3 regions of the Bradyrhizobium sp. LB11.1 genome follow, and region 2 is predicted to be linked to each of the others. Evidence: predicted binding sites of a transcription regulator. Region 2 holds the regulator's gene; each other region holds the start of a gene.
The links. The regulator PhoB, encoded in region 2, activates phosphate uptake and scavenging genes when phosphate is short. The targets are predictions, from matches to a motif close to TGTCATNNANCTGTCAT.
Positions count from the first base shown of each region.

Region 1: phnF (phosphonate metabolism transcriptional regulator PhnF) is a predicted target of PhoB. The motif match lies at 4,360-4,376, and genes of this name have one in related genera.
Region 3: ABIA96_RS29300 (YdcH family protein) is a predicted target of PhoB. The motif match lies at 985-1,001, and genes of this name have one in related genera.

Region 1 is NZ_JBEPTH010000006.1:396,199-406,802, forward strand. Features, by position in the region: gene phnL (phosphonate C-P lyase system protein PhnL) at 1-375, opposite strand, end outside; gene phnK (phosphonate C-P lyase system protein PhnK) at 398-1,195, opposite strand; gene ABIA96_RS18975 (alpha-D-ribose 1-methylphosphonate 5-phosphate C-P-lyase PhnJ) at 1,188-2,096, opposite strand; gene ABIA96_RS18980 (carbon-phosphorus lyase complex subunit) at 2,093-3,208, opposite strand; gene phnH (phosphonate C-P lyase system protein PhnH) at 3,213-3,821, opposite strand; gene phnG (phosphonate C-P lyase system protein PhnG) at 3,826-4,290, opposite strand; gene phnF (phosphonate metabolism transcriptional regulator PhnF) at 4,411-5,139, shown strand; gene phnE (phosphonate ABC transporter, permease protein PhnE) at 5,274-6,104, opposite strand; gene phnE (phosphonate ABC transporter, permease protein PhnE) at 6,119-7,003, opposite strand; gene phnD (phosphonate ABC transporter substrate-binding protein) at 7,076-8,005, opposite strand; gene phnC (phosphonate ABC transporter ATP-binding protein) at 8,071-8,883, opposite strand; gene ABIA96_RS19020 (LbetaH domain-containing protein) at 9,058-9,714, shown strand; gene ABIA96_RS19025 (alpha-D-ribose 1-methylphosphonate 5-triphosphate diphosphatase) at 9,711-10,604, shown strand, end outside.
Region 2 is NZ_JBEPTH010000002.1:499,408-510,011, forward strand. Features, by position in the region: gene ABIA96_RS06265 (SGNH/GDSL hydrolase family protein) at 1-191, opposite strand, end outside; gene ABIA96_RS06270 (SGNH/GDSL hydrolase family protein) at 204-974, opposite strand; gene ABIA96_RS06275 (OpgC domain-containing protein) at 974-2,224, opposite strand; gene apaG (Co2+/Mg2+ efflux facilitator ApaG/CorD) at 2,394-2,798, shown strand; gene ABIA96_RS06285 (Hsp33 family molecular chaperone) at 2,916-3,935, opposite strand; gene argF (ornithine carbamoyltransferase) at 4,106-5,029, opposite strand; gene ABIA96_RS06295 (aspartate aminotransferase family protein) at 5,029-6,231, opposite strand; gene ABIA96_RS06300 (GcrA family cell cycle regulator) at 6,684-7,196, shown strand; gene phoB (phosphate regulon transcriptional regulator PhoB) at 7,316-8,032, opposite strand; gene phoU (phosphate signaling complex protein PhoU) at 8,055-8,771, opposite strand; gene pstB (phosphate ABC transporter ATP-binding protein PstB) at 8,783-9,604, opposite strand; gene pstA (phosphate ABC transporter permease PstA) at 9,601-10,446, opposite strand; gene pstC (phosphate ABC transporter permease subunit PstC) at 10,448-10,604, opposite strand, start outside.
Region 3 is NZ_JBEPTH010000014.1:96,182-106,785, forward strand. Features, by position in the region: gene ABIA96_RS29285 (hypothetical protein) at 1-204, opposite strand, end outside; gene ABIA96_RS29290 (hypothetical protein) at 228-434, opposite strand; gene ABIA96_RS29295 (YdcH family protein) at 553-759, opposite strand; gene ABIA96_RS29300 (YdcH family protein) at 1,087-1,266, shown strand; gene ABIA96_RS29305 (NAD(P)/FAD-dependent oxidoreductase) at 1,378-2,481, opposite strand; gene ABIA96_RS29310 (sensor domain-containing protein) at 2,687-5,365, shown strand; gene ABIA96_RS29315 (glycerol-3-phosphate dehydrogenase) at 5,405-6,865, shown strand; gene ABIA96_RS29320 (ABC transporter ATP-binding protein) at 7,042-8,211, shown strand; gene ABIA96_RS29325 (ABC transporter permease) at 8,208-9,119, shown strand; gene ABIA96_RS29330 (ABC transporter permease) at 9,121-9,933, shown strand; gene ABIA96_RS29335 (DUF6622 family protein) at 9,946-10,446, shown strand; gene ABIA96_RS29340 (carbohydrate ABC transporter permease) at 10,443-10,604, opposite strand, start outside.

The DNA.
Region 1 (10,604 bases), on a different contig from region 2:
ACGGGTCATGCCGTTGACGATCAGAGGCTCGGCGACGACGTCGATGGTGGTGACCCGCGGCACCGCCCGCAGGAACTGGCTGACATAGCCGATGGTGGCGCGGCGGACGTTGAGGACCTGCCGCGGCTCGGCGGTGGCGAGGTCGATCACCTCGCCGCGATGGCGGATGCCGATCCGGCCGGAATCGCAGCGGTAATTGCCGAAGATCATCTTCAGGATCGAGGATTTGCCGGCACCGGACGGGCCGGACAGCACGACGCACTCGCCGGGATCGACGTGGAAGGTCACGCCGCGCACCACAGGCAATTCGATGCCGCCTTGCAGGTGCATCGTGAAGGTCTTGTTGGCGTCGGCGATGTCGATCATGGCGGTCATTGGAGTGCTCATGTTGAAAAGCTTATGCCGGCAGAATCGAGGAGACGAGGAGTTGGGTGTAGGGCTCGCGCGGATCGTCGAGCACCTGGTCGGTGAGACCGGTCTCGATGACACGGCCGCCCTTCATCACCATCACCCGATGCGACAACAGGCGCGCGACCGCGAGATCGTGGGTGACGATGACGACGGCGAGTTGCAGTTCGGCGACGAGATTGCGCAGGAGATCGAGCAGGCGGGCCTGGACTGAAACATCAAGGCCGCCGGTCGGCTCGTCCATGAACACCAGCCGCGGCCCCGTGACGAGGTTGCGCGCGATCTGGAGGCGCTGGCGCATGCCACCCGAATAGGTGCGCGGCGCATCGTCGATGCGCGCGACGTCGATCTCGACGCGCGTAAGCCAGTCGGAGGCGGACTCGCGAATGCGGCCATAGTGGTTCCAGCCCACGGCCATCAGCCGCTCGCCGACATTGGCGCCGGCCGAGACCCCCATGCGCAGACCCTGCGCCGGATCCTGGTGTACAAAACCCCAATCAGTACGGAACAGCAGCCGCCGCTCGGCCTCGCCGAGCGCGGCGAGATCGCGGGTGACGCCGTCGCGCATACGGTAGGACACCTGCCCGCCGTTCGCCGCGAGCTGGCCCGACAGCAGCTGCAGCAGCGTCGACTTGCCCGAGCCGGATTCGCCGACGATCGCCAGCACTTCGCCGGAATAGAGCGAGAACGACACGTCGCGGCAGGCGGCGATGCGGCCGTAGGATTTGCTGAGGGTATCAGCAACCAGCAGCGGCTGATCGGTTTCGAGCAGAACTCGCTCAGCCATTTGCTTCCCCTTTTACTTCTCCTTGCGCCTTGTCCTTGTACGGCGCAGCACTGAGGTTGCCGTGATGGCCGGCGGCCTGGCGGCGCTCGCAATAGTCTGTGTCCGAGCAGACGAACATGCGGCTGCCCTTGTCGTCGGTCACGATCTCATCGAGGTAGGAGTTCTCCGCGGCGCACAGCGCGCAAGGCGCGTTGAAGCGATAGGGCTCGAACGGGTGATCCTCGAAATCCAGCGACACCACCTGAGTATAAGGCGGGATCGCATAGATGCGCTTTTCGCGGCCGGCGCCGAACAATTGCAACGCCGGGCAATTGTCCATCTTGGGATTGTCGAATTTCGGCGTCGGCGACGGATCCATCACGTAGCGCGCGTTCACCTTGACCGGATAGGCGTAGGCGGTCGCGATATGGCCGAAGCGGGCGATGTCCTCATACAGCTTCACATGCATCAGGCCGTATTCGGCGAGCGCATGCATGCGCCGCGTCTCGGTCTCGCGGGGCTCGAGAAAGCGCAGCGGCTCCGGGATCGGCACCTGATAGACCAGAACCTGGTTCGCGTGCAGGGCCGTCTCGGGAATGCGATGGCGCGTCTGGATCACGGTCGCATCGTCCGTCGAGGTCGTCGTGGCGACGCCGGCGGTCTTGGCGAAGAATTTGCGGATCGAAATCGCGTTGGTGGTGTCGTCAGAGCCTTGGTCGATCACCTTCAGCACGTCCTGCGGTCCCAGGATCGCAGCGGTCACCTGCACGCCGCCGGTGCCCCAGCCATAGGGCATCGGCATTTCGCGGCTGGCGAACGGCACCTGGTAGCCGGGGATCGCGATCGCCTTCAGGATCGCGCGGCGGATCATCCGCTTGGTCTGCTCGTCGAGATAGGCGAAGTTGTAGGCGGGCGCGTTCATTCCGCGGCCTCCTTCATGGCATCGGGCGCGTTGGCTTCAGTAGACGCTTCGGCGAACTCCTTGCGCAGCTTGCGCAGCAGGCCGAGCTCGGACTGGAAGTCGACATAGTGCGGCAGCTTGAGGTGCTCGACGAAGCCGGTTGCCTGGACGTTGTCCGAATGCGACATTATGAATTCTTCATCTTGCGCCGGGGCTCCGACCTCTTCACCGAGCTCGCGAGCACGCAGCGCCCGATCGACCAGCGCCATCGACATGGTCTTGCGCTCGCTCTGGCCGAAGGCAAGCCCATAACCCCGGGTGAAGCACGGCGCTTCCGTCGCTGAGCCCTTGAACTGGTTGACCATCTGACACTCGGTGAGCTCGATCGAACCGAGTGGCACGGCAAAGCCAACGTCTTCGGCTGCGAATTCGACCTCGACCTCGCCGAAGCGTATCTCGCCGGCGAAGGGATGGTTGCGGCCGTAGCCGCGCTGGGTGGAATAGCCCATCGCCAGCAGAAAGCCTTCGTCGCCGCGTGCGAGATTTTGCAGGCGCAGATCGCGGTCCGCCGGGAAGTTCAGCGGCTCGCGGGTGAGATCGCCGACGCTGGCGCCGTCTTCGGCCTGTGGCGAAGTCTCGATCAACCCATCGCGACCGAGAATGTCGGTCACGCGCGGCGTCGGCGCCGTCGAAGCTTCGGCCACAGCCGGCGCTTCCGGCACAAACCCCTCGGCGAGCGAGGGGTCCAGCAGGCGATGGGTGTAGTCGAAGGTCGGCCCGAGGATCTGGCCGCCGGGAATGTCCTTGAAAGTCGAGGACACCCGCCGTTGCACCCGCATCGCGCCGGTATCGACCGGCTCGCTGGCGCCGAAGCGCGGCAAAGTGGCGCGGAACGCGCGGACCAGGAAGATCGCCTCGATCAGGTCGCCGCGCGCCTGCTTGATCGCGAGCGCTGCGAGCTCGCGATCATAAAGTGAGCCCTCGCTCATGACGCGGTCGACAGCGAGCCCAAGTTGCTCCGAGATCTGGTCGAGGGAGACTTCCGCAACGCCTTGGTCGCCGCGCCGCGCATTGGCGAGCAGGCGATGAGCGTTCTCGATGGCGCGTTCGCCGCCTTTGACTGCGACATACATGCTTCTAGCTTTCCTTGCTCACGATTCGCGTGGTGCGGGGGATCGCAACCACGGCGTCATCGGCGACCAGAACCACGTCGATGCCACGCGGAAACAGCGTCTCGTTGAATCGCAGGCGCTCGAACAGATCGAAGGGCTTGATCGACGCCTGCAGCATTGCGACATCGTCGATGCCGGGGCCGCGCAGCTCGAAGCCGCGTCCCGAATCCAGGTTGTCGACCTGAACGATCACCGTGGTCGAGCGATCCGGATATTCGTTGGTGCCGAGCGCGAAACGCTCGAGCGAGGGCAGCGCACCGCCGTCATTGATCAGCGCAAAGGCCGCGATCGAGGAATCCTGCACCACCGGCGCGCCGGTGTAAAACTTGAGCCACTTCAAAACGTCGGCATTCTCCGACATCCGCGCATCGAGCCAGAGTGGCGTGTCGTGGTCGAACAGCGTCAGCGCGATCGCGGCGGTGCCGCGCATCATCGTGGCAGGCGTCCCAGCCATCGGCACGATGCGCTGGACCGAACCCGGCCGCGCCATCGCGTCCATCACCGAGCGAAAGGTCGATTGCGCCGACAACACCTTGTCGACGAAACCCGGCGGCAGTTCCGCAATCGTGGTCATCGCCTCACCCCTCACCGCGCACCATGGTGTAGAAATCAACCTTCGTCGCCGCGGTCTCTTCCGCCGCCTGCTTGCGCCTGACCATAAGCTGCTCGCGCAACGGCGCGATAACGTCGCGCTCGACGACTGAGCCGAAATCACGCGATTGCACCAGGGCGTCGCACAGCGCGATCAGCCGCGCCTTCTCGCCATCGCGCCCGAGCGTGTAACCGAAGCCGAGCTCGCCGCTCGCAAGCCGAACGGCCGCGCGCGACACCGTCGCCTCGCCGAGATTAAACGGCGCGCCGTCGCCGCCGACCCGGCCGCGCAACATCACCAGACCGTTCTCGGGCTCCCGCAAATCCTGATGCCCGGGCAGGTGGATCGTGCGGAGGCGAGCGGCGATCTCGCCCGCCTCCGCGTGCGCCAGCACGGCCATGGCGGCCTGGCGCTGGGCTTGCTGGGTGTTGTGCTGGGTCACCGAATCCACCGATCTTTTCTGCAGAACTTGTCGATTCCAAGTTGTCTATTATACTAGACAACTTGATACGGAAGCGCCATGACTGTTTCGTGACAAAGCTGTGATTTCTGGGCTAGGCTGGCCGCCGACATGAGCATGCAGGACACCGCCTCCTCTGGCGTCGCGCTGTGGCGACTCGTTGCCGACGGCATCGAGCGCGGCATCGCCGACGGCCGTTTTGCCGCAGGCGACAAGCTGCCGGGCGAGATGGAGATCGCCGAGACTTATCGCGTCAATCGCCACACCGTGCGGCGCGCGCTCGCGGCGCTTGCCGAGCGCGGCATCGTCCGCGCCGAACGCGGCAGCGGAACCTATGTCGAGGCGCAGAAACTCGCCTATCCCTTGCGCTCGCGCACGCGCTTCTCCGAGATCGTCGGCGCCGGTGGTCGCGAACCGCGGGGCCAGCTGATCGAGGCATCGGAAGACATCGCGACCCGCGAGCTCGCGCGGGAACTGGGATTGAAGTCCGGCGCACCGCTGGTCCGGATCGAGGCCATTCGCCTCGCCGACCGCACGCCGATCTGCGTCTCCACGACCTGGCTGTCGGCGGAACTGTTTCCGAGTGCCGGCACCGTGTTTGCCGCGACGCGCTCGATGACGAAGATGCTCGAGCATTACGGAATCCGCGATTACCGCCGCGGCGCCACCCGGATCACCGCCGGCATCGTCGATGCGACCGACGCTGCGCGGCTTGATCTCCCGCTGGGCCGGCCGATCCTGGTGGTCGATGCCACCGACCTCGATCTCGAGGGCAAGCCGCTGGTGACGAAGCACTCGCGCTTTGCGGCAGAGCGGGTGGAGTTTTTAGTCGAGCCTTAGGGGCGCTCGCTCGCTCCACGACAACGGTCTCGTAGGGTGGGCAAAGGCGCTCTTGCGCCGTGCCCACGATACTTCCAAGATTCGAGAGGAATGGTGGGCACGCTTGCGCTTTGCCCACCCTACGGCAGCTGTGATCAGGCGACAGCCCTTCGCCCAATAATCGCAAACCGCAGCTTGCCGGAGATGAAATCGATCGCGGCGACCGCGACCAGGATCATCAGAATCAGGAACGACACCTTCTGCCATTCCAACACGCGGATCTGCTCGGCGAGCTGGAGGCCGATGCCGCCGGCACCGACGATCCCGATGATGGTGGCCGAGCGCGTGTTGGATTCGATGAAATAGAGCACCTGTCCGGCGATGACAGGCAGCACCTGCGGCATCAGGCCGAAGCGAATCTCGTGCAGCGCGCTGCCACCGGAGGCACGGATGCCCTCGACTTGCTTCTGATCGGCCCCTTCGATCGCCTCCGAGAACAGTTTGCCGAACGCGCCGAAATCCGACACCGCGATCGCGAGCACGCCGGCGAACGGGCCGAGCCCGACGACGTTGATCCACACCAGCGCCCAGATCAGCGTGTCGACGCCGCGAATCGAATCGAGGAATCGCCGCACCGGAAAGCGCAGGAAGATCGACGGCACCACATTGCGCGCCGCGAACAGGCTGACCGGCAGCGCCAGCACTGCGGCCAGCGTGGTGCCGAGCAGCGCGATCGACAGGGTCTCTCCCATCGCCTTCAGATAGAGCGGCAGCGACGAGCCGGGATCGGGCGGGATCATCATCATGCTGATCCAGCCGAGCTGGCTCAGCCCCGAGATGAAACGCGACGGCGAGAAATCGAGATCGACCAGGCCGAACACGAAGATCGCGAACGCGACGACGAGCATCACGGGCGTTGCGAGGCGCAACGACGCCGGGCGGCTAAAGACATCTGGGTAGCGCGCGCGGAGCTCCGCGGCATTCATCTCCGGGAGCTTGCTCACGTCCGCGCCTCCCTGCCGAACAAGCGGCCACGCACCCAGCCGGTCGTGATGTCGATCAGGAAAACCGTGACGATGATGGTCACGAGGATCGCGCTGACGTCGGAGTAGTAGAATTTGCGGATCGCGACGATCAGCTCCTGCCCGATGCCGCCAGCGCCGACGAAGCCCATGACCGACGCCTCGCGGACGTTGATCTCGAAGCGGAGAAGCGCGTAGCTGGCGTAGCCGGCCGAGACCTGCGGCAGGATCGCAAAGCGCATGCAGGAAATCCAGCTCGCACCGGTCGAGCGGATGCCCTCGACCGGCTTCATGTCGGCATTCTCGACGATTTCCGAGAACAATTTGCCGAGCGCGCCCGTGGAGTGGATCGCGATCGCGAGCACGCCCGCCATCGGCCCGAGGCCGAAGGCGATCACGAAGATCAGCGCGAAAACGATGCCCGGCACCGTGCGCGCAAATTCGAGCAGGCGCCGCACCACGAAGCGAAGCCATGGTCCGGGCGAGGTGTTTTCAGCCGCGAAGAAATTCAGCAGGAAAGCCAGGACAGCGCCGGCCAGCGTGCCGACATAGCTGATCAGCAGCGTCTCTCCGAGCAGCTTCAGCCATTTGTGCCAGCCCCAGAACCACTCGCCAAAATTGGCCCAGACCCGCTGACCGCTGTCGAGGGTGAGGATGCGGTCGAAATAGCTGACGAAGTTGCCGAAATAGGCGAAGAAGGTGCGCAAATTCACCTCGGCGCCGATCGATGCCACGATCAGCGCGGCGACGAACACGGCGAGGCCTGCCAGCAGGCGCAAGCGCTTGCGCGCAACTGCCTTGCGATAGGCAGCGTTGAGGACGGCGAGCTGCTGCTCGGGTAGGATCGAAACCGCAATCGTCATCGAAGGCACGGATCCATCAAGAAAAAGAGCCGGGTCCGCCGACCCGGCTCGAGTAGCGTCGTCCCGACGAGCTCAGGACGCCTTCTTACGCAGATTGTCGACGAACTTAATCAGCTCGATGGTCTTGTTGTAATCGTCGTTGGAGATCGGCTCCCAGGGCTTGTTCTTGCCGTCGGAGAGCTTCTTGAACGCCTCGGGATCCTTCTGCGCCGCGTCGAGGAAGGCCTTCTTGATGGCGGCCTTCATATCGTCGGGCAGATCGCTGAGATAGGCGTAGGGCGAGTTGATGATGAGGTCGGACTTCACGATGATGCGGAAGTCTTCCTTCTTCAACACGGTGCCGTCGGCCGACTTCACCATGCCCTTGTTGAGCATGCGGGTCAGGTTGGAATCGTCGGCGGCGTTCCACCAGTTGGCGGCGACGTCGACGGTGCCCTGGGCCAGCGCCAGCACTGCATTCTCGTGGCTACCGGTGAAGATCACCTTGGAGAAGTAGGCGTCGGGATCGATGCCCATCGCGTTCAGCTTGAAGCGGGGCATGTTGTTGCCCGAGGTCGAGTTCGGATCAACCAGGCCGAGATTCTTGCCCTTGAGCTCCTCGACTTTCTGGTACGGCGACTTCGCCAGCACGTAGAACACCGAGTAGTAACCCTTCGATCCGTCGGAATTGACGTCGATGACGAAGGCATCCGTCTTCACGCCGGTGAGACGCGCGCGGGCGAACGAGGCCGGGCCGTAATAGCCGATCTGGATGTTGCCGGCGCGCTGGCCTTCGATGACGGCAGCGTAGTCGTTGGCGACGCGCAGCGTAACCTTCACGCCAAGCTCCTTCGACAGATAATCGACGAAGGGACCATAGCGCTCGGTGACGCCCGAGCCGTTCTCGGCCGGGATCACGGCGAAGGTGATCTCCGGATATTTCGCTTTCCAGTCTTCGGCGGAAGCGGATCCGGCAAAGGTCAGCGCGGCGGCGCCGGCCAGAATGAGTCTGCGAGTAATCATGATGACCTCTTCATCGGTTGGGTTCGGTTGACGCAAAAAACTGGCAATGACGGCTGCGGCGCTCCTCAAGCGGCGGCTGCCGCCGTTCCGAGTGCCGGGACGCCCTCGGGCGCCGGGACAGGTGTGCCGCCCATGACGTCGGCAGCCTCAAGATCGTAGAGCTCACGCGCGACAAGGTCGGTCAGCTCGGACGGCGCGCCGTCGAACACCACCCGGCCCGCCGCCATGCCGATCAGGCGGTCGCAATAGCTGCGCGCCAGATCGAGCGAATGCAGATTGCAGAGCACGGTGATGCCGAAGTGCTTGTTGATACGCAGAAGCGCATCCATCACGATCTTGGTGTTGCGCGGGTCGAGCGAGGCGATTGGCTCGTCGGCGAGGATGATGTCGGGCTGCTGCACCAGCGCCCGCGCGATCGCGACGCGCTGCTGCTGCCCCCCGGAGAGCTGGTCGGCACGCTGGGCGGCGAGCGAGGCGATATCGAACTGTTCGAGCGCCGACATCGCCAGCGCCTTGTCCTGCTCGGGCCAGGTCTGCGACAGCGAGCGCCAGGCCGGCATCGTGGCCAAACGTCCCATCAGCACGTTGGTCAGCACGTCGAGCCGGCCGACCAGGTTGAACTGCTGAAAGATCATCGCCGATCGCGCCCGCCACTGCCGCAGCTGCTTGCCGCGCAGCGCGGTGACGTCGAGGCCGTCGAACAGGATACGGCCCTGCGTCGGCGTCACCAGACGATTGAGGGTCCGCAACAGCGTCGATTTACCGGCGCCGGAACGCCCGATCACACCGACGAAGCCGCCGGGGGAGATTTGAAACGAGGCGTCGTCCACCGCGGCTTTTGCGCCGAAGCGGCACGTCAGACCTTCAACCACCAGCATGCAGGGCTCCAGAGTAGCTGGAGCCCATCGCTATCGCCGACGCTTGACACTTGTGTGACACGGCCATCGCGGTGCGGCGATCCTACACACATCGTCCACTGTCATCGCGTCGTCGTGACATTGTCATCAAGCCGCTCGAAGACGAGCGCCTGCCCTCAAGCTTTCGGATGCAACATGGCCAAGCTGCTTTCGGTCCAACCGACCATCGATGCATCTGCGAAGCTGCACGAGACCCGGCTTGGCGCCTACACCGAAGTCGGCGCGCGCACGATCCTGCACGAGGTGGCGATGGGCGATTACTCCTACGTCGTCAACGACGCGCAGATCACCTACACCACCATCGGAAAATTCTGCTCGATCGCGGCGATGACGCGCATCAATCCCGGCAATCATCCGATGCACCGCGCGACGCAGGCGCACTTCACCTATCGCTCCAGCGCCTATTTTCCGGGCGAAAGTGACGACACTGAATTCTTCGACTGGCGACGCCAGCATCACGTTCATATCGGCCATGACGTCTGGATCGGCCATGGCGCGGTCGTGCTGCCGGGCCGCAACATCGGCACCGGTGCGGTGATCGCGGCCGGCGCCATCGTCACCAAGGACGTGCCGGCCTACACCATCGTCGCCGGCAATCCCGCGCGCATCGTGCGGCGCCGGTTCTCGGAAGAGGTTGCCGGACGGCTTGCAAAGCTGGCATGGTGGGACTGGGATCACGACAAATTGCGTGCGGCGCTGCCCGATTTCCGCAAGCTCGCAATTGAAGATTTCCTGACGGCATATGAAGCAGGGGCACATTGCTCTGCCAGCAAACGAAGCGCGGTCGCGTGACAGACATTTTCCTTGAAGGTGGTCGGACCCTGATCGACTCCGAGTTCGCCGAAACTTCACTCGCGGTTTCCGGAACTGACATTACGCAGGTCGACGCGTCTCGCGGCCGAGCCCGGCTGGCGATCGATGCGCGCAACCTGCTGGTGCTGCCCGGGATCGTCGACCTTCATGGCGATGCCTTCGAGCGGCAGATGATGCCGCGCGCCGGCGTCGATTTCCCGATCGACGTCGCGCTTGCCGACACCGACCGCCAGGTCATCAGCAACGGCATCACCACGGTGTTCCACGCCACGACCTGGTCGTGGGAGCCGGGCCTGCGCAGCGGCGACAATGCAAGGTGTCTGCTCGAGGCGATCGAGCGGCAGCGTCCGCACTTCGCCGCCGACACCCGCTTTCACCTGCGGCACGAGACCTACAATCTCGATGCCGAGGACGAGATCGGCCAGTGGCTCGCCGAAGGCCGCGTCGACCTGTTCGCTTTCAACGACCACATGGACGGCACCATCGGCGACATGGCCAAGCCACGCAAGCGCAACCGCATGGTGGAGCGCACAGGGCTATCGAGCGACGATTTCGACAGCCTCGTCGCTCACATCGTATCGCGTGCCGCCGATGTTCCGGCATCGATCGGCCGGCTCGCGGCTGCTTCTCGCGCCGCCGGCGTGCGGATGCTCTCACATGACGATGCGACGCCGGCGATGCGACAAGGCTTTCGTGCTATGGGCGTGACTCTCGCCGAATTTCCGATCAACGAGGAGACCGCGCGCGAAGCCGCTTCTGCTGGCGACGCCATCGTCTACGGCGCGCCGAACGTCCTGCGCGGTGGCAGCCATACCGGCTGGACCAAGGCGTCCGACATGATCGCCAAGGGACTCTGCTCGGTGCTGGCG
Region 2 (10,604 bases):
GGGCTGGTCGCTGCAACGGTCGTTTGGGAGGAAGATGCCGGAGCGGGGTTAGCGGCCTGCTCCGGCGCGGGCGTCGCCTGGGCGGCTTGTGCGCGGGCAGGTGCCTGCAACGCCGGCGTCAGCATCAGCAGCGCCGCCGCCGCGGACGCGGCCAGCCATGTCGACAGGCCAAAAGGGCGGAGAGAACTCATTAACGCTAGACCTCAATTCTGCTGCGGGGCCGGCCCCAGATGGGCAGCGTCGATCACGAACTGTGCCAACGCCCGGCCGATGCAATCATGGACCTGCTTCGCCAGCTCAGGGCCGCGGGAGGGGCTGAACAGATCGAACTGACCCTGGTCGTTCCACTGCCGCATCATCGCGAAACGGTCGAACAGCGGGACGTCATGCTCCTGCGCCACCACCCGCATATTGTCGAGATAAGGCGCCGCCGAGATCATGGTTTCGGTACGCGGGCTGTATTGCAAATTCATCAAGACGACGTCAGCCCCCGCATTTTGCAACGCAGCGACCCCTTCGGTCACCGCGCCGCGGAAATCGTCGGGATCGATGGAGCGGATAGCATCCACGGTCCCGGTCTGCCAGATGACCAAAGTAGGCGTTTTTGCTTCCATCAGCTTAACGAAGGTTCCGGCGGCTTCCTCCGCCGTCTTCTTGCTCTGTATTTCTACGGAGACGTGCACCGTCTCCGCGGGCGGCAGCTTGTCCTTTAAAATGACCTGCATGCGCGCCGGATAGGAGCTGTCCTCAGAGGCGGGAATGGTCGTGGAGCGGCTGCCGATCACCAGGATCTCGAGCGGCTTGCCGGCTTTGACGGTGTCGGCGACCTTGTGGAGCTGGCTGTCGGTGGCGAGCAGATAGGGCGGCAATTCGCACGCTGCCGGCGCGGCAGGCACGGCATCGCCCGCGCGCGCCGATGGCGCGACCAGACCACCGCACAGCAAGATCAGGCTCAGGAGAACCTTCGCCTTCATCAGCCCCCTCCCGCCAGATCGGCGTTGCCGACGGCGATTTTGGTTTTCGCACCGCTCTTGTCAGCCACGCGCTTGTACCACGAAATCACCCAGGCCACCGCCCACATGATCAGGATTCCGGAGAGACTAATCAGCGCATGCATGGCTGGTCCCCCGGCAACCTCGGCCAGGATGAAATGGCCGGCAAAGGCCAGGAAGACGCCGAGACAGAAGATCTCCAGCGAATGCTGGCCGCACAGGATCAGCGGCCGCAGCCAGGGCGACTTCAGGCCCGGCCACTCCCGCGGCAGGAAGCGCACGATGAGCGCAGCCAGCGCCAGGAAATGCGTGAAGCGCAGCACGTCGAGGTCGGCCTTGTCGATCGGATACATCCACTGCTCGAGCCGCTTCGGCATGAACTGCGAGAGCTGCGGCACGTACCAGGTCAGCGTCACATAGAATGCCGCCACGATATAGGCGATCGAGATCCACATCGTCACGGGCGAGGCCAGAATGCGCGACATCCGTCGCGCACCTCCGAGCGCGCACCATGCCCCGAACACGAACAGCAATTGCCAGGCGAGAGGATTGAACGCCCAGAAGCCGTTCGGATAGGCGGTGAAGTAGAGGTCGAATTCCCAGGTCGCCGCATAGAGCAGGGCCGAGAGCGCGAGCGTGACGTCGGGCCGCCACTTCATCGACCACAGGATCAAAGGCAGCGCCAGCATCAGCACGATGTAGAGCGGCAGCACATCCATGTTGACGGGACGGAAACGCAGCAGCAGCGCCTGCACGATGGTGACGTCGGGCTGCTTGAGAAAATCCATGATCCCCATCTCTTCGGTATAGAGTGGGTTCTCGAAGCTGGTCGCGACGTAGGATATCTCGGCGAGGAAGATCGTGAACAGGAAGACGTGGGCGACATAGATCTGCCAGACCCGGCGCAGGATGCGCGCGGTGGCGATCACGAAACCGTTTTCCAGCATCGCGCGACCGTAGACAAAGGCGGCGGTGTAACCGGAGATGAAGATGAAAATTTCGGTGGCGTCGCTGAAGCCGTAATTGCGGATCGTGAACCAGGTCAGCAAATTCGGCGGCAGATGGTCGATGAAGATCAGCCAAAGCGCGAGGCCGCGAAACAGGTCGAGCCTGAGCTCGCGCTCGCCGATGGCAGGCAGCGTGATGGCCGGCGCGCGCGGCTCCGCTGCCACGGGTTTGGCGCCCGCGGCTCCCGCAATCGTCGATCCCGTCACTTGATCGGCAATGGTCATCGGGGCCCATAAACCCTTCCGCAAATCGCGACGTTCAAAGAAGTGTACCGGTCCGGTCGCCGCCTCGCAAAGCGGCCGGATCACATACGGGTGTACTTCCCCGCCAATTCTGGCGGGACGATGTCGCGAAAGGGCGCTGCGGCGTTTGGTTCCCGGCGGGGTTTTCGCTATGATGGCAATCATGTACCGCGCCGTGACCCGCCAGATCGAAGTGACCGTCGAGCCGAACTTTGTTCCGGAGCAGTCGTCGGCCGACCGCTCGCGCTTTTTCTGGTCCTACACCATCGTCATCATCAATTCCGGCGACGAGACCGTGCAGCTCAAGACGCGGCACTGGGTCATCACCGACGCCTCCGGCCGGCAGCAGGAGGTGAAGGGCGAAGGCGTGGTTGGCGAGCAGCCGACTCTGGCCCCCGGCGAACGCTTCGAATATACCTCCGGCGTGCCGCTATCGACCGCCTCCGGCTTCATGACCGGCCGCTACCAGATGGTCAGCGCAAGCGGCGAACGTTTCGAGATCGATGTGCCGACGTTTTCGCTCGACAGCCCGGATCATAAGCGGGTGTTGAATTAGGCGAGCGCAGGTGCCGTAGGGTGGGCAAAGGCGCAAAGCGCCGTGCCCGCGATCTCGCTCGAATTCACTGACAAAATGGTGGGTACGCTACGCTTTGCCCACCCTACGAGAACGATGTTACGCGTCTTCGACGCCCGCTTCATCCGGCGTGAACTCGTACACCGATGAGCAGAACTCACAGGTCACGACGACCTTGTCGTCCTTGACCATCGCGCTGCGATCATCCGGCGAAAAGCTCTTCAGCATCGACGCGACCGCGTCGCGCGAGCAGGAGCATTGCGCTTTCAGGACCATCGGATTGAACACGCGCACGCCGCGCTCGTGGAAGAGGCGATAGAGCAGCCGCTCGCCGGAGAGATCGGGATCGATCAGCTCGACGTCCTCGACGGTTTCGATCAGCGAGCGCGCCTCGACCCACGCGTCGTCTTCAGCGATGGCGTGCACCTCGGCGCCTTCGGGCGCGTCGCCGGGATGCAGATCCGCCTGCCGCGCCCGCTCCGGCGCCTTCGGCAGGAATTGCATCAGCATGCCGCCGGCACGCCAGCGATGCTTGCCGCCGTCGCTCGAGCGCCACTCCTCGCCGACCGCGAGGCGCACGCGGGTCGGGATCTGCTCGGAGCGCAGGAAATATTCGTGGGCGGCGTCTTCCAGGCTGCCGCCATCGAGCGCAACCAGACCCTGGTAGCGGCTCATGTCGGGCCCCTGGTCGATGGTCATGGCGAGATGACCATGACCGAGCAGCGCGCCGGAGTGCATGCCAGTATCCTTGGCATCACCGAGGCGCTCGGCATCAAAGCGCGCATAGGCGCGCAGGCGATCCGGCGCCTGATAGTCCACCACCAGAAACGACACCGGCCCGTCGGTCTGTGCCTGCAGAATAAAACGGCCTTCGAACTTCAGCGCCGAGCCGAGCAGCGTCGTCAGCACGATAGCCTCGCCGAGCAGCTTGCCGACGGGTGCCGGGTAATCGTGCTTGGTCAGGATCTCGTCGAGCGCGGGACCGAGCCGCACCAGCCGCCCACGCACATCGAGCGCGTCGACCTCGTAGGGCAGCACGGCGTCATCGACGGGAACCGCGGACGGCGCACGAACCGGGCCCTCGAGCCCGGTGTTCATGTCAGGGGATTGGGAAACCATGGCGCATTATCTGGGGTCGATCGAGGTAAAATGAAAGAGGCACGCCCGCATTCCGTCGTCCGCGGAACGACGGGCTGCGTAGCCAGGATGGAGCGCAGCGCAATCCGGGGAGGTCTTCCGCGCGTTGAGAACCCCGGATTACGCTGCGCTCCATCCGGGCTACAAGATGATTACTTCACCGCGTCAAAGCACCAGGCCAAAATGCCCTTCTGCGCGTGCAGGCGGTTTTCGGCCTCGTCGAACACGACCGATTGCGGACCGTCGATCACCTCGTCGGTGACCTCCTCGCCGCGATGGGCAGGCAGGCAGTGCATGAACAGCGCGTCGGGCTTGGCCAGCGACATCAGCTTGGAATTGACCTGGTAGGGCTTGAGCACGTTGTGGCGGTGCTCACCTTCCTTGTCGCCCATCGACACCCAGGTGTCGGTGACGACGCAATCGGCACCCTTCACGGCGGCTTCCGCATCGGTGCCGAGCACGATCGACGCGCCGGTCGCCTTGATGAAGTCGCGCATCACCTTCTTGGGGGCGAGTTCCAGCGGCGTTGCGACATTCAGCTTGAACTTGAAGCGCTCGGCCGCATGAGCCCAGGACGCCAGCACATTGTTGTCGTCGCCGGTCCAGGCGACAGTGCGACCTTCGATCGGGCCGCGATGCTCTTCGTAAGTCAAGAGATCGGCCATCACCTGGCACGGATGCGAGCGCCGCGTCAGGCCGTTGATCACGGGCACGGTCGCGTTCGCCGCAAGCTCCAGCAGGGCCTCGTGATTGAGGATGCGGATCATGATGGCGTCGACATAGCGCGACAGCACGCGCGCGGTATCAGCAATGGTCTCGCCGCGGCCGAGCTGCATCTCGGCACCGGTGAGCATGATGGGCTCGCCGCCGAGCTGGCGCATGGCAACGTCGAACGACACGCGCGTACGGGTCGACGGACGCTCGAAGATCATCGCCAGCGTCTTGCCTTCGAGCGGCTTGACCGGCTGATGCGCCTTCTGCTTCGCCTTCATGGCGGAGGAGGCCGCGAGCATGCTCTTGAGCTCCGACAGCGGCAGCTCGTTGATATCCAGGAAGTGCTTTGGCGTCTTGCTCATCAGCTTGCCGCCCGCTTGTTGCCGGAGAGCGCAACGCAGGCACGTTCAAGCCGCCCGACGCTGTCTTCGATCTCGGCTTCGCTGACGATCAAGGGTGGCAGGAAACGCACCACGTTGTCGCCGGCGCCGACGGTCAGCAATTTTTCGTTGCGCAGCGCAGCGACCAGGTCGCCGGAGGGCACCACGGCCTTGATGCCAATCAGGAGCCCCTCGCCGCGGACTTCGCTGACGACATCGCCATGACGGTCGATCACGGAGGCGAGCTTCTGCTTGAGCAGCAGCGACATCTTCTGCACGTGGTCGAAGAAGCCGGGCTTGAGCATGACGTCGAGCACGGCGTTCGCGGCCGAGATCGCCAGCGGATTGCCGCCGAAGGTCGAGCCGTGCGAGCCGGGCCCCATGCCGGAGGCTGCGTCCGCAGTCGCCAGCACCGCGCCGATCGGGAAGCCGCCGCCGAGCGCCTTCGCCAGCGACATCACGTCGGGTGTGACGCCGGTGCGGCGATGGGCGAAGAGATCGCCGGTGCGCCCCATGCCGGTCTGCACCTCGTCGAACGCGAGCAGCAGGCCCTTCTCATCGCAGAGCTGGCGCAACGCCCTCAGGAAAGCAGGAGTCGCCGAACGCACGCCGCCCTCGCCCTGGATCGGCTCGATCAGGATGCCGGCGGTCTCCGGACCGATCGCCTTCTTTACGGCCTCGATATCGCCATGCGGCACCTGGTCGAAGCCTTCCATCGGCGGACCAAACCCTTCGAGATATTTTGCAGATCCCGTCGCTGCCAGCGTGGCCAGCGTGCGGCCATGGAAGGCGCCTTCGAAAGTGATGATGCGGTAGCGCTCCGGATGCCCCTTGGAGAAGTGATGATGGCGGACCAGCTTGATCACGCCCTCCAGCGCTTCGGCGCCGGAATTGCAGAAGAACACGAAGTCCGCAAAGCTCTCGTTGCAGAGGCGCGCGGCAAGCTTCTCGCCGTCCGGGCTCTGAAACAGGTTCGACATATGCCAGAGCTTGGTCGCCTGCTCCTGCAACGCCTTGACCAGCGCGGGGTGGGCATGGCCGAGCGCATTCACCGCCACGCCCGAGGTGAAATCGAGATAGCGATCGCCATTGGTCGCGATCAGCCAGCAGCCCTCGCCGCGCTCGAAACCGAGGTCGGATCTGGCGAAAACGGGGAGCAAATGCGGGGCTGCGCTATTCGTCATGACGGTCACTTGAATGTTGCGGACGGCGTGGTGTGCATTGCGCAACGCACCATTCACCGGCCCGGAAAACGAAACGTGCCGCCTTTTAAGGGCGGCACGCATGACTATCTTAGGCTTGGTGAAACGGGTGTCAATGCCGCCCGAAAGCCTCGCGAAACGCTAAATCCGTAGTCTTGCGGTGACGATTTCGCGGGATTTCGCCACGGAACATGTGGAAGCGAGTCGGCGGACTCTTGCGCGCGAGTCACGCCATATTGTAGCGTCTGGCTTGTCAGATACGACATCTCGTGCAGCGGTTCTGATCCCAAAAGTCCTCATGTACCGGCGTTAACGTTCGGGCGTCTCATTGCGCCCGGCGAGCCTTAAGGGATTCGGGCGGCACGGGTTTTTAAGGCTTAGGCATTCGCCGTGCGGCCCCAGGATGGTTGGCCCGCGGCGAAGGAAAGGGTGCAATGACGGTTTTGACCTGGTCCGACGATCGCGTCGAGCAGTTGAAAAAGCTCTGGGAGGCCGGACTTTCGGCCAGCCAGATCGCGGCCGAGCTCGGCAACGTCACCCGCAATGCCGTAATCGGCAAGGTGCACAGGCTCGGTCTGTCCGGCCGCGCCAAGAGCCCGTCGTCGGCCGCTCCCCGGCCGCGCAAGGCGCGTCCCGCGCAGCACATGATGCGGGTGAGCCGGCCGATCGCGCGGGGCAACACCGCGCTGGCGCAGGCCTTCGAGGTCGAGGTCGAGGCCGAGCCGGTCACCTACGACAATGTGGTGCCGATGAGCCAGCGGCTATCGCTGCTCGAATTGAACGAGGCGACCTGCCACTGGCCGGTCGGCGATCCCTCGAGCCCGGATTTCTTCTTCTGCGGCGGCAAGGCGCTTTCGGGCCTGCCCTACTGCGCCCAGCACTCGCGCGTTGCGTATCAGCCGGCGTCGGATCGTCGGCGCGCGCCGGTGAAGCCGGGACCGCGCTGAGTTCGTATTGCGATTAAGCTGGAGCCGTCGCGCGCCGACGGCCCTACAACAAGTTCAATGTCGTCACGGCGAAGGCCGCGACGACATCGGAATGTGCAGCGAGAGCTCGCTACATCAGCTCACAAACTTTGCGCCTGCTCCGCCTTGGCAAACCGATCATCCAGCGCATATCCGGCGCCGCGGACGGTGCGGATCGGGTCCTGCTCGCGGCCGAGATTGAGCAGCTTGCGCAGGCGGCCGATATGCACGTCGACGGTGCGCTCGTCGATGTAGATGTCGCGGCCCCAGACGCTGTCGAGTAACTGTTCGCGCGAGAACACGCGGCCGGGGTGCTCCAGGAAAAACTCCAGCAGGCGATATTCGGTCGGGCCGAGATCGATCGGTCGGCCCGAACGCGCCACGCGGCGCTTTTCGCGATCGAGCTCGATGTCGCCGAAAGCCAGGACGGTTGCGAGCCGCTCAGGGCTAGCGCGCCGGAGCAGGCCCTTCACGCGCGCGAGCAGCTCGGGCACCGAGAATGGCTTGACGATGTAATCGTCGGCACCGGTCGCCAGGCCCCGCACCCGCTCGCTTTCCTCACCGCGCGCGGTGAGCATGATGATCGGCAGCTGCTTGGTGTCGGACCGCGTCCGCAGCCGACGGCAGAGTTCGATACCGGACAGACCCGGCAGCATCCAGTCGAGCACGATCAGATCGGGGATGTGCTCTTTGAGACGGGTGTCGGCGTCGTCGCCGCGCATCACCGTCTCGACGTCATAGCCGTCGCCTTCGAGGTTGTAGCGGAGAAGCTCGGTCAGAGCTTCTTCGTCTTCAACCACCATAATGCGTGCGCCCATGGGGTCGTCGCTCCTTAAGGATTCAAGTATTGGGGACCGTCGTGGCGAAGGTCGTCATGTCGCCCTTCGGCCGCTTATCGGTGATGGCCTGGCCTTCGATCATGTAGAACACGGTCTCGGCAATGTTGGTGGCGTGGTCGCCGATCCGCTCGATGTTCTTGGCGCAGAACATCAGGTGGATGCAGAACGAGATGTTGCGCGGATCCTCCATCATGTAGGTGAGGAGCTCGCGGAACAGCGAGGTGCAGATGGCGTCGACTTCCTCGTCGCCCTTCCACACCGCCATCGCCGCCGGCAGGTCGTGCGCGGCATAGGCGTCCAGCACCGACTTGACCTGCTGCTGCACGAGGTCGGTCATGTGCTCGAGGCCACGGAACAGCTTGAGCGGATGGAAATCCGTCTCCAGCGCCGCGACGCGCTTGCCCATGTTCTTGGCGAGGTCGCCGATGCGCTCGAGATCGGTCGCAACGCGCATGGCGCCGACGATCTCGCGCAGATCGACCGCCATCGGCTGGCGACGCGCGATGGTAAGCACGGCGCGCTCCTCGATCTTCTTCTGGAGCGCGTCGAGCTCGGCGTCGATGGTGACGACGCGCTGGCCGAGCGCGACGTCGCGGCGGATCAGCGCGTCGACGGAATCGACGATCATGCGCTCGGCGATGCCGCCCATCTCGGCGACCAGGCGCGTGAGTTCCTGGAGGTCGGTGTCGAAGGCTTTTGCGGTATGTTCAGAACCCATGTCCTGTCTCCTCAGCCGAACCGGCCGGTGATGTAATCCTGCGTGCGCCGGTCGGTCGGCGACGTAAAGATCTTGCTGGTGTCGTCGAACTCGATCAGCTCGCCGAGATACATGAAGGCGGTCTTGTCGGAAACGCGCGCCGCCTGCTGCATGTTGTGGGTCACGATCGCGATCGTGTAGTTCTCGGACAGCTCCTGGATCAGCTCCTCGACCTTGGCAGTCGAGATCGGGTCGAGCGCCGAGCAGGGCTCGTCGAACAGGATCACCTCGGGCCGCACCGCGACGGTGCGGGCAATGCAGAGGCGCTGCTGCTGGCCGCCGGAGAGCGACAGGCCGGAGGCGTTGAGCTTGTCCTTGACCTCGTTCCAGAGAGCACCGCCGCGCAGCGCCTTCTCGACACGGTCGTCCATCTCGGACTTCGAGATCTTCTCATAGAGACGGATGCCGAAGGCGATGTTCTCGTAGATCGTCATCGGGAACGGCGTCGGCTTCTGGAACACCATACCGACGCGGGCGCGCAGCAGATTGAGGTCGAGCTTGGGGTCGAGAATGTTGGTCTGGTCGAGCATCAGCTGACCGGTGACGCGCTGGCCCGGATAGAGATCGTACATCCGGTTGAAGATGCGCAGCAGGGTCGACTTGCCGCAGCCCGACGGGCCGATGAAGGCCGTGACACGGTTGGTGCCGAGCGCCAGATTGATGTTCTTCAGCGCGTGGTGCTCGCCGTAATAGAAGTTGAGGTTGCGAACCGTCACCTTGGCCGGAGCGTCGGGCAGCGGCTGCGAGCCGGGATGAACGGTGGGCGCACTGACGGAAACAGACATTTCGCTCATTTTGCAGTCCTCTCGGCGCTCAGGATGCGCGCGCCAATGTTCAGGGCAAGCACGGTCAAAGTGATCAGCAGGGCGCCGCTCCAGGCCAACTGCTTCCAGTAGGCATATGGGCTCTGCACGAAGTTGTTGATGGTCACCGGCAGGTTGGCCATCGTCTTGTTCAGGCCCAGGCTGAAGAACTGGTTCGACAGTGCGGTGAACAGCAGCGGCGCGGTCTCGCCGGCGACGCGGGCGGTGGCCAGCATGACGCCGGTGATGAGGCCCGAGCGCGCCGCGCGATAGGCGATGCGCTTGATCACCAGCGAGCGCGGCAGGCCGAGCGCGGACGCGGCCTCGCGCAATGCGTTCGGCACCAGCAGCAGCATGTCCTCGGTCGTCCGCAGCACCACCGGGATCACGATCACCGCGAGCGCGAGCGCCCCTGCGATCGCCGAGAAGCCGCGCATCGGCACCACCACCGCACCATAGATGAACAGGCCGATGATGATCGAGGGCGCCGAGAGCAGGATGTCGTTGATGAAACGGATCACCGAGGTGAGCCTGTCGTTGCGGCCGTACTCGGCGAGATATGTGCCGGCGAACAGGCCGAGCGGCGCGCCGATGCCGACGCCGATCACGGTCATGATCACCGAGCCGACGATGGCGTTGCGCAGGCCGCCTTCGGTCGAGCCCGGAGGCGGCGTGTCCGCGGCGAAGAGCTCCAGGTTCAGGCCTGCCAGGCCGTTATAGAGCAGCGTCATCAGGATCAGCGCGAGCCAGGTGACGCCGAACGCGGCGGCACCGATGCAGAGCGCGCGGACCACGACGTCCTTGCGGCGGCGGCGTGCGTAAATCGGGTTCATGTTACTTCCCCGCCTTCTTTTCCAGACGCATCAGCATCAGCCGGGCGCCGGCGAGCACGAAGAACGTCAGCACGAACAGCAGCAGACCGAGCAGGATCAGGCCGGACTGGTGCAGGCCGTCGCTTTCGGCGAACTCGCTGGCGATCGCCGCCGAGATC
Region 3 (10,604 bases), on a different contig from region 2:
CGTGGCGTCACCGAATTCGCCGGTCATGGGATTGCCGCTGCGGCTGAATGCGACCGCGCCGATATGGCCGGCACCGTGCGCCAGGGCTTCGGCGCGCCGCAATGCGGCTGTCGAACTCTGGCATTCCTCCGCGGCGCCCGCGACAGGCGATCCGTCGGCATCGATGAGGAAGGGCATTGCAACGTAATAGGTCACGTCCGACATGGCGTTGCGCTCCAATGGTGAGGTCAGGCGGCGCTGCTTCTGCTGCGTGAAGTTTCCGGAATGCAACCGGCCGAGATCGCCGCCTGCAATTCCTCCAGTTCGGCTTCCAGATATTCGTTGGCCATGATCAGCGCCTTGATGGTGCTGCGCAGATTGCCGTCGCACATGGCGATCGCCTGGTCACAGGCTTGCTCATAATGGCCGTTGTCGAGAAGGGCGGGGACCGACATCTGCGTTGTCCTTGCGTGTTCCTGGGGCGTTTCCGGGCATCGGGGTGAGCCAGATGTTCCTACTTTGTTCTTTTTGAGTCAAGCAGATTCAAACATGGCAACGCGCCACGGCTGTGGATCAGGCGATGATGTCGGGCGTGATCTGGTCTTCGATGAAGGCAATACGGTCGCGCAACAACAGCTTGCGTTTCTTCAACCGCTGTAACCGCAATAGGTCGGGGGCGGGCGATTGATGCAGTGCATCGATCGCCGCATCGAGATCTCGGTGTTCCTGCTGCAACCGGGTGAGCTCGGATTCGAGCTCACGCTCGTCTTCATTGGTCATGTCTGCGGTGGCCGAAAACCGATAGGCTTGAGATAAGGCTGTGGATGCCCTGTGGAAATTATCGTCCTTGCGCGGCGTGATCGCAAGCGATCTGGGGCCTTCGCTCACCGCTCTCTCGCAAGATATTTCGACGATTCGCAGCAGCGTCGCGCAAGCACATTGATATCATGGATTTTTCGCCGCGTGGTTCCTTACTCACGCTTCATTACATATGAATTCTCAAAAATGACGGTGCGACGACCGATACCCATCGACAGAACGAATCGGTGATGTAGACTTGCTCGTCCGGATCGAATCCAAGGTTCACCCCTACCGAGGAGGTTTCGAATGACAATTCAGGCACATCTGGTTGAATTGGAACGGAAGCACAAAACTCTCGAAAACGAATTGCACGAAGCTCTCGTGCACCTTTCAACAGACGACCTGCAAATTGTTGAGTTGAAGCGCCGGAAGTTGCTGGTCAAGGACCAGATCGAGCGTCTGAAGCACGGCAACACGCTCCACTAGTAACCCCCGTAACACCGTAGAGTTTGATCGTATCCTTTCAGGCAGGGATGAGAGCCTTTGCGCTCATCCCTGCCGTAAGGCGTGCGCTGCGCAATCATCGTTGCGCAACGGTTAGATTTGGGCGAGCTCCGCGACGTGGTCCGCGATCGCGAGCGACGATGTCAGTCCCGGCGATTCGATGCCGAACAGATTGATCAAACCCGTGACGCCATGATCACGCGGACCCTGCATCAGGAAATCCTGCGTCGCTACGGCCGGCGGCACGATCTTCGGGCGAATGCCCGAATAACTCGGCATCAACGCTCCATCGGGAAGCGTCGGCCAGTATTTGCGGATCGCAGGATAGAAGCGCTCGGCGCGCGACGGATCGACTTCATAATCGATCGTCTCGATCCATTCGACGTCGGGGCCAAAGCGCGCCTGTCCGGCCATGTCCAGGGTGAGATGCACGCCGAGCCCGCCAGGCTCGGGCACGGGATAGATCAGGCGCGAGAACGGTGCGCGCGCGTTGCAGCTGAAATAATTTCCCTTGGCGAGATAGGATGGCGGAATCCGGTCAATCGGCATGCCGTCGATGTGGCGTGCCACGGTCGTCGCTGAAAGTCCGGCGGCGTTGACGAGCAAGCCGCATTGCAGCGTCATCGGCGCTTCGCCACCGGCCTCGATCTCGATCATGCCGGCATCCGCCTTGGCGCGGATCAACGGTGTGTGAAACGCAAAGGCTGCGCCCGCTGCCTCGGCCTCGCCGCGCAGCGAGAGCATATAGGCATGGCTGTCGATGATGCCGGTCGATGGCGAGAGCAGCGCGGCGTCGCAGGCCAGCGCCGGCTCCAGCGCGCGCGCGGCTTCGCCCGAGAGCAACTGCATGTCGAGCACGCCGTTGGCCTCGGCATGCGCCTTGATCGATTGCAGCTTCTCGGTTTCCCTTGCATTGGTCGCGACGATCAGCTTGCCGCAATTCTTGTGCGGAATGCCACGCTCGCCGCAATAGCGGTAGAGCGCATGCTTGCCGCTGACGCACATGCGCGCCATCCAGCTTCCGGCGCGGTAGTAGATTCCGGCATGGATCACCTCGCTGTTGCGTGAGGAGGTGATGGTGCCGGTGGCCTCGGCCTCCTCCAGTACGATCACCTCGCGCCCGGACTGTGCGAGCTTCCGGGCCACCGCGAGCCCGACCACGCCGGCACCGATGACGACGCAGTCGACCCTATCCATGGTTGTGCAGAAGTCCCGCTGAAGTTGCCCAGAAGTCCGTTTTGCGTGGGAAATGCGCCTCGCGGCCGTTTTCCGTTAAGGAAGCATTTATCATGTCAGGGCAATTGCCGTATTTCGCGTCACATTTTTCTGTTGGGCGTACAGGCGTTTACCCGATCCAAACCCGTGAAGCCAGACAATCCGCAGTTGAAATCGCGGGTGGCTGATGGCTGAGAAGAACTGGCAGGAAGGCAGCATGCTTCCGATTGCTGTGCGGGCCGTCGTGTGCCTGGCCAGCGCGGTAGCGCCTTCGCGTGCCTATGCGGACAGCCCTATTCCCTATCCTGGCAATCTCGACCCCAATCTGATCTGGGAAGCCCTGATCGGGGGTATTGTCGTCTGCGCGTTCCTGGCCGCCGTCGCGCTGTGGATCCAATCCGCGTTGCGCCGGAGCAAGCGTTCGCAGCTGCGGCGCAACGCCTTCGTCTCCTCCGCCATGAATAATCTCAACCAGGGCGTGGTGATGACGGATGCGCGGCGGCGCATCATCTTTTGCAACGACCGCTATATCGAGATCTACGGCCTGACGCGCTCGGACCTGTGGACCGGCATGACCGGCTACGACATCCTCGAGTTGCGGCGCAAGCGCGGGGTCCTCGCCGTTTCCGACGACGACTTCTACGAGAAGGCGGCAAGCTCCAACGGCCTGATCAGCGAGCTGCCTGACGGCCGCGCCATCCTGGTGAAATATTTCATTCTGCCGAACGGCGGCTCGGTGGCGACCCATCTCGACGTCAGCGAGCAGCGCAAGCTGTCGCGGCAGCTCGCCTCGACCAAGCAATTCCTGGAAACGGTGCTGGACAACGTGCCGGCTTGCGTCGCCGCGAAGAACATCGAGGACGGCCGCTACATCTTCGCCAACAGCGCCTATGAGCGGTTCTGGGGCTTTTCGCGGGACCAGGTCGTCGGCAAGAATGCGCGCGAGCTGTTCGGTCCCAAATCGGCGGCGAGCATCGAGGCGACCGACCGCGCCGCACTGCTGGCGCCGGAAGGACAATATCGCAACGAATTCGAGGTCGACGTCCCACGCGACCAGGCCCGGCGCATGGTGGCCTCGATCCGGATCGTGGTCCGCAACGAGAGCAACAAGCCGGAATTCCTGCTGGTGGTGTTCGAGGACATCACCGACCGGCAATCGCTGTCGATGGAGCTGGAGAGCACCAAGAAATTCCTCGAGCTCGTGGTCGACAACATTCCGGTCGCGCTGATCGTGGAGCAGGTCAAGGATGGCCGCTATCTGCTCGCCAACCGCAGCGCCGAGACGATCCTCAACCGAAGGCGCGAGGAAGCCACCGGCCTGACCGCTTCCGACATCTTCAATGCCAAGGAAGCCAAGCTGATCATCGCGCGCGACGAGGCGGCGATCAAGAAACGCGGGATGATCACCGAGGAGCATCCGATCTCCACCAAGGACGGCCTGCGCCTGTTCCTGACCCGGCGTGCCACGGTGCTCAACGACGCCGGCGAGCCGCAATATCTGATCAAGACCCACGAGGACGTCACCAACCGCCGGCAGACCGAGTCGCGGATGGCGCACATGGCCTACCACGACGGCCTCACCGACCTGCCGAACCGCGCCGCCTTCCTTCAGGCGCTGACCCAGATGATCGAGGCCTGCGAAGGGACCGACGAGGAATTCGCGGTCCTGTGTGTCGATCTCGACGGCCTCAAGGAAGTCAACGACGTGTTCGGCCATGCGCTTGGCGACAAGCTGCTGATCGAGGTGGCCCAGCGGTTCCAGGACGCTGCACGCGGCGGCCTGGTGGCGCGCCTCTCCGGCGACGAATTCGGCCTGATCATCGACGGCAAGCAGCCAGATGCGGGCCTCGCGCTGGCGCAGCAGCTTGGCGAGGCGCTCGCGCCGGAATTCCACATCGACGGCCGCGCGGTCCGCGCCGGCATCACCACGGGCATGTCGGTCTTTCCGCACAACGGCTCCGACGGTGCCTCGCTGCTCGCCAATGCCGGGGCGGCCCTGTTCCGCGCCAAGCAGAAATCGCGCGGCACGATAAGCCTTTACCAGCCCGAGATGGACCAGCAGATCCGCGACCGCCGCGTACTGCACCAGGACCTGTCGATGGCGATCAAGAACGGCGAGCTGTCGCTTGCCTTCCAGCCCCAGGGCATCGCGCGCAACAGCGTCGCCGAGAGCGAGATCATCGGCTTCGAGGCCTTGGCGCGCTGGCAGCATCCGGTGCGCGGCCAGGTCTCGCCGGCAGAGTTCATCCCGATCGCGGAAGAGAGCGGCCTGATCGTCGAGATGGGCGAATGGATCCTGCGCCAGGCCTGCCGCGAGGCGGCGTCGTGGCCGAAGCCGCTGCAGGTCGCGGTCAATCTGTCGCCGGCGCAGTTCATGCACGGCGACGTGGTCGGGCTCGTCCATTCGATCCTGATCGAGACCGGACTTGCACCCGGCCGGCTCGAGCTCGAAATCACCGAGGGCGTGCTGATCGAGGACTTTGATCGCGGCCTGGCGCTGCTGCGCCGCCTGAAGGCGCTGGGTGTCCGCATCTCGATGGACGATTTCGGCAGCGGCTATTCCTCGCTGAGCTATCTTCAGGCGTTCCCGTTCGACAAGATCAAGATCGACCGCGCCTTCATCATCAATCTCGGCCGCAATCCGCAATCGGCTGCGATCGTCCGCGCCGTGATCGACCTCGGTCACGGCCTCGAAATGTCGATCATCGCCGAAGGCGTCGAGACCATCGACCAGCTCGCCTTCCTTGCCAGGGAAGGCTGTGACGGCGTGCAGGGCTATCTGCTCGGCAAGCCGCTGCCCATCGGGCAATATGCCGGCTTCGTTGGCCGTGTCGAGGCCATGGAGCTTGCGCTCAAGACCGGCTAGTGGTGTTGGGCGTATCTATCGCTCCCTCTCGACGGTTTCATGGCGGATTACGACCTCGCGATCATCGGTGGCGGCCTGAACGGTGTCAGTCTCGCGCGCGATGCCGCCGGCCGCGGACTGCGGGTGATCCTGATCGAGCAGGGCGATCTCGCCGGCGCCGCGTCATCGGCGACGCCGCGATTGATCCATGGCGATCTGTCGGTGCTGGAACGGCGTGGCTTCTGGCGGGTGCGCCGGGCGCTGGCCGAGCGCCGGACCTGGCTCCGGATTGCGCCGCATCTGGTGCGGCCGATGAGCTTTGTGATCCCCGCCCATTCCGACGAGCGCCCGCCATGGCTGTTGCGTGCCGGACTATATGTCTATGACGCGCTCACGAACCGCGGCGGCCTGCCTAAATCGAGCACGCTCGACATCACGCATCATCCGGTCGGCAATGCGCTGAAGCGCCCGTTCGGCGTCGCCTTCGAATATGCCGATTGCGTCGTCGACGATTCGCGTCTGGTGGTGCTCACGGCGCTGGATGCCGCCGAACGCGGTGCCGCGATCCGGACCGGGGCGCGTTGCGTGCGCGCCGACAGAACCGACATCTGGCGGCTCGCGCTGGTCGATCGCGGCCATCGCCGGGTGATCACGGCACGTGCGCTGGCCAACGCCACCGGTGGATGGACGTCGATGGTCGCAGAGACCGTGCTGCGGCAGCCGCAGCCGGCCCTGGTGGCCATGCAGATGAGCCAGATCGTCGTGCCCAAGCTGTTCGAATCCGACAACGTCTATGTCTTCCAGAACAACGACGGGCGGCTGATTTTTGCCGGCCCGTTCGAGCGCGATTTCACGCTGGTCGGCACGGTCACCCATGATTTCACCGGTGACCCCGCGATCGTCGCGATGCCGGGCGCCGATGTCAGCTATCTCTGCGAGGCGGCGAGCCGCTATTTCCGCGAGCGCGTTGCCCCGACCGACGTGGTGCGCACGGTCACCGGCGTCAACCTGTCGCCTGCGTCCGCGCGGCGACGCGACGGGACGACGCTGTTCCATGCGCGCCGGGGCAAGGCGCCACTGCTGACGATATTCGGTGGTGACGTCACCACCTCGCGGCTGCGCGCCGAGCGGGCGGTGACGCGATTGACGCCGTTCTATCCGATGTTGCCGCGCTGGACCGCCGGCGCAGCATTGCCCGGCGGAGATTTCGGCTGGGATCGTTTCGAGACCGAGGTCGACCTCGCGCGCGACCGCTGGCGCTTTCTCTCCGAGACGCAGGCCCGGCGCCTGGTTGCGGCCTACGGCTCGCGATTGCCGGCCGTACTGGGCGAGGCGAAGACACGCGACGAGCTCGGTCCAGGCTTTGGTCCCGACCTGACCGGCGCCGAAGTGCGCTATCTCATGGCCCGCGAATGGGCGCGCTTCCCGGAGGACATCCTGTGGCGCCGCTCCAAGCTCGGCCTGACCATGCCCGCGGCGGACCGTGATGCGCTGGTGGCATTCATGGCGAGTGTGAGCTAGTCAGCGGTAGCCCGGATGGAGCGAAGCGCAATCCGGGAAAGTCTCACCGGCGACGGACCGCCCCGGATTACGCTGGCGCTCCATCCGGGCTACGGGTCGGCAATGTTATCCTCGAACCGGTTGAGCAAAAGACGATCCGCCGCTAGCGTGCGGCGGCATTGGGGTTGGCAGGGATCATGACTGACGAGTTGCCCAGAACGGACGCCGCGGCCCATGCGGCTGGAGCTGCGATTGCTGCCGCGGGCGAACCGTTGCTGCGCATCGAGGGCGTGGCCAAGACGTTCGGGAGGTTCCGTGCAGTTGACGGCGTGTCGCTCGACATCAGGGCCGGCGAGTTCTTTGCGCTGCTGGGCCCCAGCGGTTGCGGCAAGACCACGCTGCTGCGCATGCTCGCGGGCTTCGAGGCGCCGGATGAAGGGCGCATCCTGCTCGGTGGCAATGATATCGCGCAGGCGCTGCCGCACGAGCGCCCCATCAACATGATGTTCCAGAACTACGCGCTGTTTCCGCATCTGTCGGTCCGCGACAACATCGCCTTTGGCCTGAAGCGCGCAGGTCTGGCGCGTGCCGACATCGCAAAGCGTGTTGCCGAGATGGTCGCGCTGGTGAAGCTCGAAGGGCTGGAGAAGCGCAAGCCCGATCAGCTCTCCGGCGGCCAGCGGCAGCGCGTCGCGCTGGCCCGCGCGCTGGCGCGGCGACCGCAATTGTTGTTGCTCGACGAGCCGCTCGCAGCCCTCGACAAGAAGCTGCGCGAAAACACGCAAGGCGAGCTGATGGAGCTACAGCGCCGGCTCGGCATGACCTTCATCATCGTCACCCACGACCAGGAAGAGGCGATGACGATGGCTGATAGAATCGGCGTGATGAATGCCGGCAAGCTCGCTCAGGTTGCGACTCCGCGCGAACTCTATGAGGCACCGCGTTCGCGCTGGATCGCGGAGTTCGTCGGCGACATCAATCTGTTCGACGGCGAGTCCAAATTGCGCGACGGTCATCGTCTGGTCATTGGCACGCGTGATGCGGGTGCGCTGGTGGTGGCCGAGCCGCGCCAACCGGTCGGCGCGGGAAGATTGTCGGTCGCGATCCGTCCTGAAAAGGTCAAGCTGTCGCGCCATGGTCCGGTGAGCGAGGCCGGCCACGAAACCGCGATCAACCGGCTGGACGGCGTGATCGCCGACATCTGCTATCTCGGCGGTACCACCACCTACAAGGTGAAGCTCGACGCCGGCGGAATTGTGCAGGCGTCGGTTGCCAACAGTGCTCGCCTCGATGTCGATGCCTATAGCCTGAACCAGCACGTCGTAGCCTGGTTCACGCCTGACGACTGCATGGTGCTGTCGTCATGAGCACGCCCCGGATTTTCGCGCGACCGGCGCGCTTTGCCGCGATCGCGCCCTATGTCTGGATGGTGCTGTTCTTCCTGGTGCCGTTCGGCTTCGTGCTGAAGATCAGTCTGTCGCAGACCGCGATCGCGCAGCCGCCTTACGAGCCGGTGTTCGACCTGACGGCGGGATGGACGGCAATCCAGGCGGCCTTTGCCGCGTTGTCAGTCGACAATTTTAGGCTGATCGCCTCCGACGACCTTTACGCGTTCGCCTATTTGCGCAGTCTCACCGTTGCTGTGACGGCAACCGCACTGCTGCTTCTGATCGGCTACCCCATCGCCTACGGCATGGCACGGCTGCCAAAACGTTGGCAGGCGGTGGCGATGGTGCTGGTGATCGTGCCGTTCTGGACGTCGTTCCTGATCCGCATCTATGCCTGGATCAACATCCTTCAGCACGACGGCCTGCTCAATCAGATCCTGCTCGCGCTGCATCTGGTCAGCCGGCCCCTGGTGTGGCTCTCCACCGACACCGCGATGTATATCGGTATCGTCTATTCCTATCTGCCGTTCATGATCCTGCCGCTCTACGCCACGCTCGCTAAGATGGAGCCGGCGCTGGAGGAGGCGGCGGGCGATCTCGGCGTCCCGCCGTGGCAGGTGTTCTGGCTCGTCACCTTCCCGCTGTCGCTGCCGGGTGTCGGCGCCGGCGTACTCTTGTGCTTCATCCCGATTGTCGGCGAGTTCGTGATTCCGGATCTTCTTGCCGGCTCCAACTCGCTGATGATCGGCCAGACCCTGTGGCTCGAATTCTTCACCAACAAGGATTGGCCGGTTGCGTCTGCCGCGGCGATCGTGCTGCTCGTGATGCTGCTGCTGCCGCTTCTGCTCTACGAGCGGCTGCAGCGGCGGCAGTTGGAGGAGCGGTGAGATGCGCAAGGTCTCTCGCCTGTCCCGCTTCAACATCGCATCGCTCGCGATGGGGCTCGCCTTCCTCTATCTGCCGATCCTCATTCTCGTGATCTATTCCTTCAACGCGTCGCGGCTGGTGACGGTGTGGGGCGGCTGGTCGCTGCGCTGGTACCACGAGTTCTTTGCCGATCGCGCCATGATCGAGGCGGCCTGGATGAGCCTGCGGGTCGCGGTCTCGTCCGCGACCATCGCCACGCTGATTGGCACGCTGGCCGCGGTGGCGCTGTCGCGCGGCGAGCGCTTTCGCGGCCGTACGCTGTTCTCCGGCATGCTCTATGCGCCGCTGGTGATGCCGGAGGTGATTAGCGGATTGTCGCTGCTGCTGCTGTTCGTCGCGTTGAACGCCGAGCGCGGCTTCTGGACGGTGACGATCGCCCACACCACGCTGACGATGTGCTTCGTCGCCGTCGTCGTGCAGTCGCGCCTCGGCTCGCTCGATCGGTCGCTGGAGGAGGCGGCGATGGACCTCGGCTGCGCGCCCGTCCGAGCCTTCCTGTCGGTGACACTGCCGCTGATCGCACCGGCGATCGTCGCCGGATGGATGCTCGCCTTCACGCTCTCGCTCGACGATCTCGTGATTGCGAGCTTCACCACGGGGCCAGGCTCGGCAACCTTGCCGATCCGGATCTATTCCGAGGTGCGGCTCGGCGTAAAACCGGAGATCAACGCGATTTGCACGCTGGTGATTGCCCTGATCGCGGTCGTCATCATCATCGCCTCGCTCGCTTCAAAGCTGTTGAGTTCACAGGGCGAGAGCGCAGCACCTCTTTAGAAGGGATGGATCATGATGTTCGCCTATCAGATCCTGATCCACACCCCGCCCTGGGTCTGGATCCTGCTTGCCTATCTGGTCTGGCAGGGCATCAAGTCGATACAGCCGCGCAAGGCGCCGATCTGGCGTGCACTGATTGTCCCTGTCGTATTTATCGTCTGGGGCGTCTCGCGGATCGGCTTTGGGCAGCAAGCTAGCCAATGGCCGCTGGTCGCATGGATCGCAGCGGCGGTCGTGCTTCTGCCTCTCGGTGTGCTGACGCCGCGTCCGTTCGATGTCGATCACAAGACCGGCGAGATCATCCGTCCGGGCGGCGCGTTCGCGCTGATCCGCAATCTCGTCGTGTTCTTTCTGCAGTACACGGTGAGCGTGATCTCGGCCATCAACGCAGGCGACCGCGCACTTGGCTTCATCGTCGGCCGCACCATCTCGGGCGCGACCGCCGGTTACTTCCTTGGCTCGATGATCGCGCTCCTGATCGCCTGTCGCAGGAAGCGCGCAGCCGACGTTTAGGACTTCACGGCGCCCGCGGTGAGCCCGCCCACCATGTAACGGCGGAAGGCGTAGTAGATCGCGGCCGGCGGCAGTGCGTAGATGAAGCCGGTCGTCATCAGCAGCTCCCAGGGCGAATCGTCAGCGGCGAGGAAGTTGCCGAGCGCCACGGGGAGTGT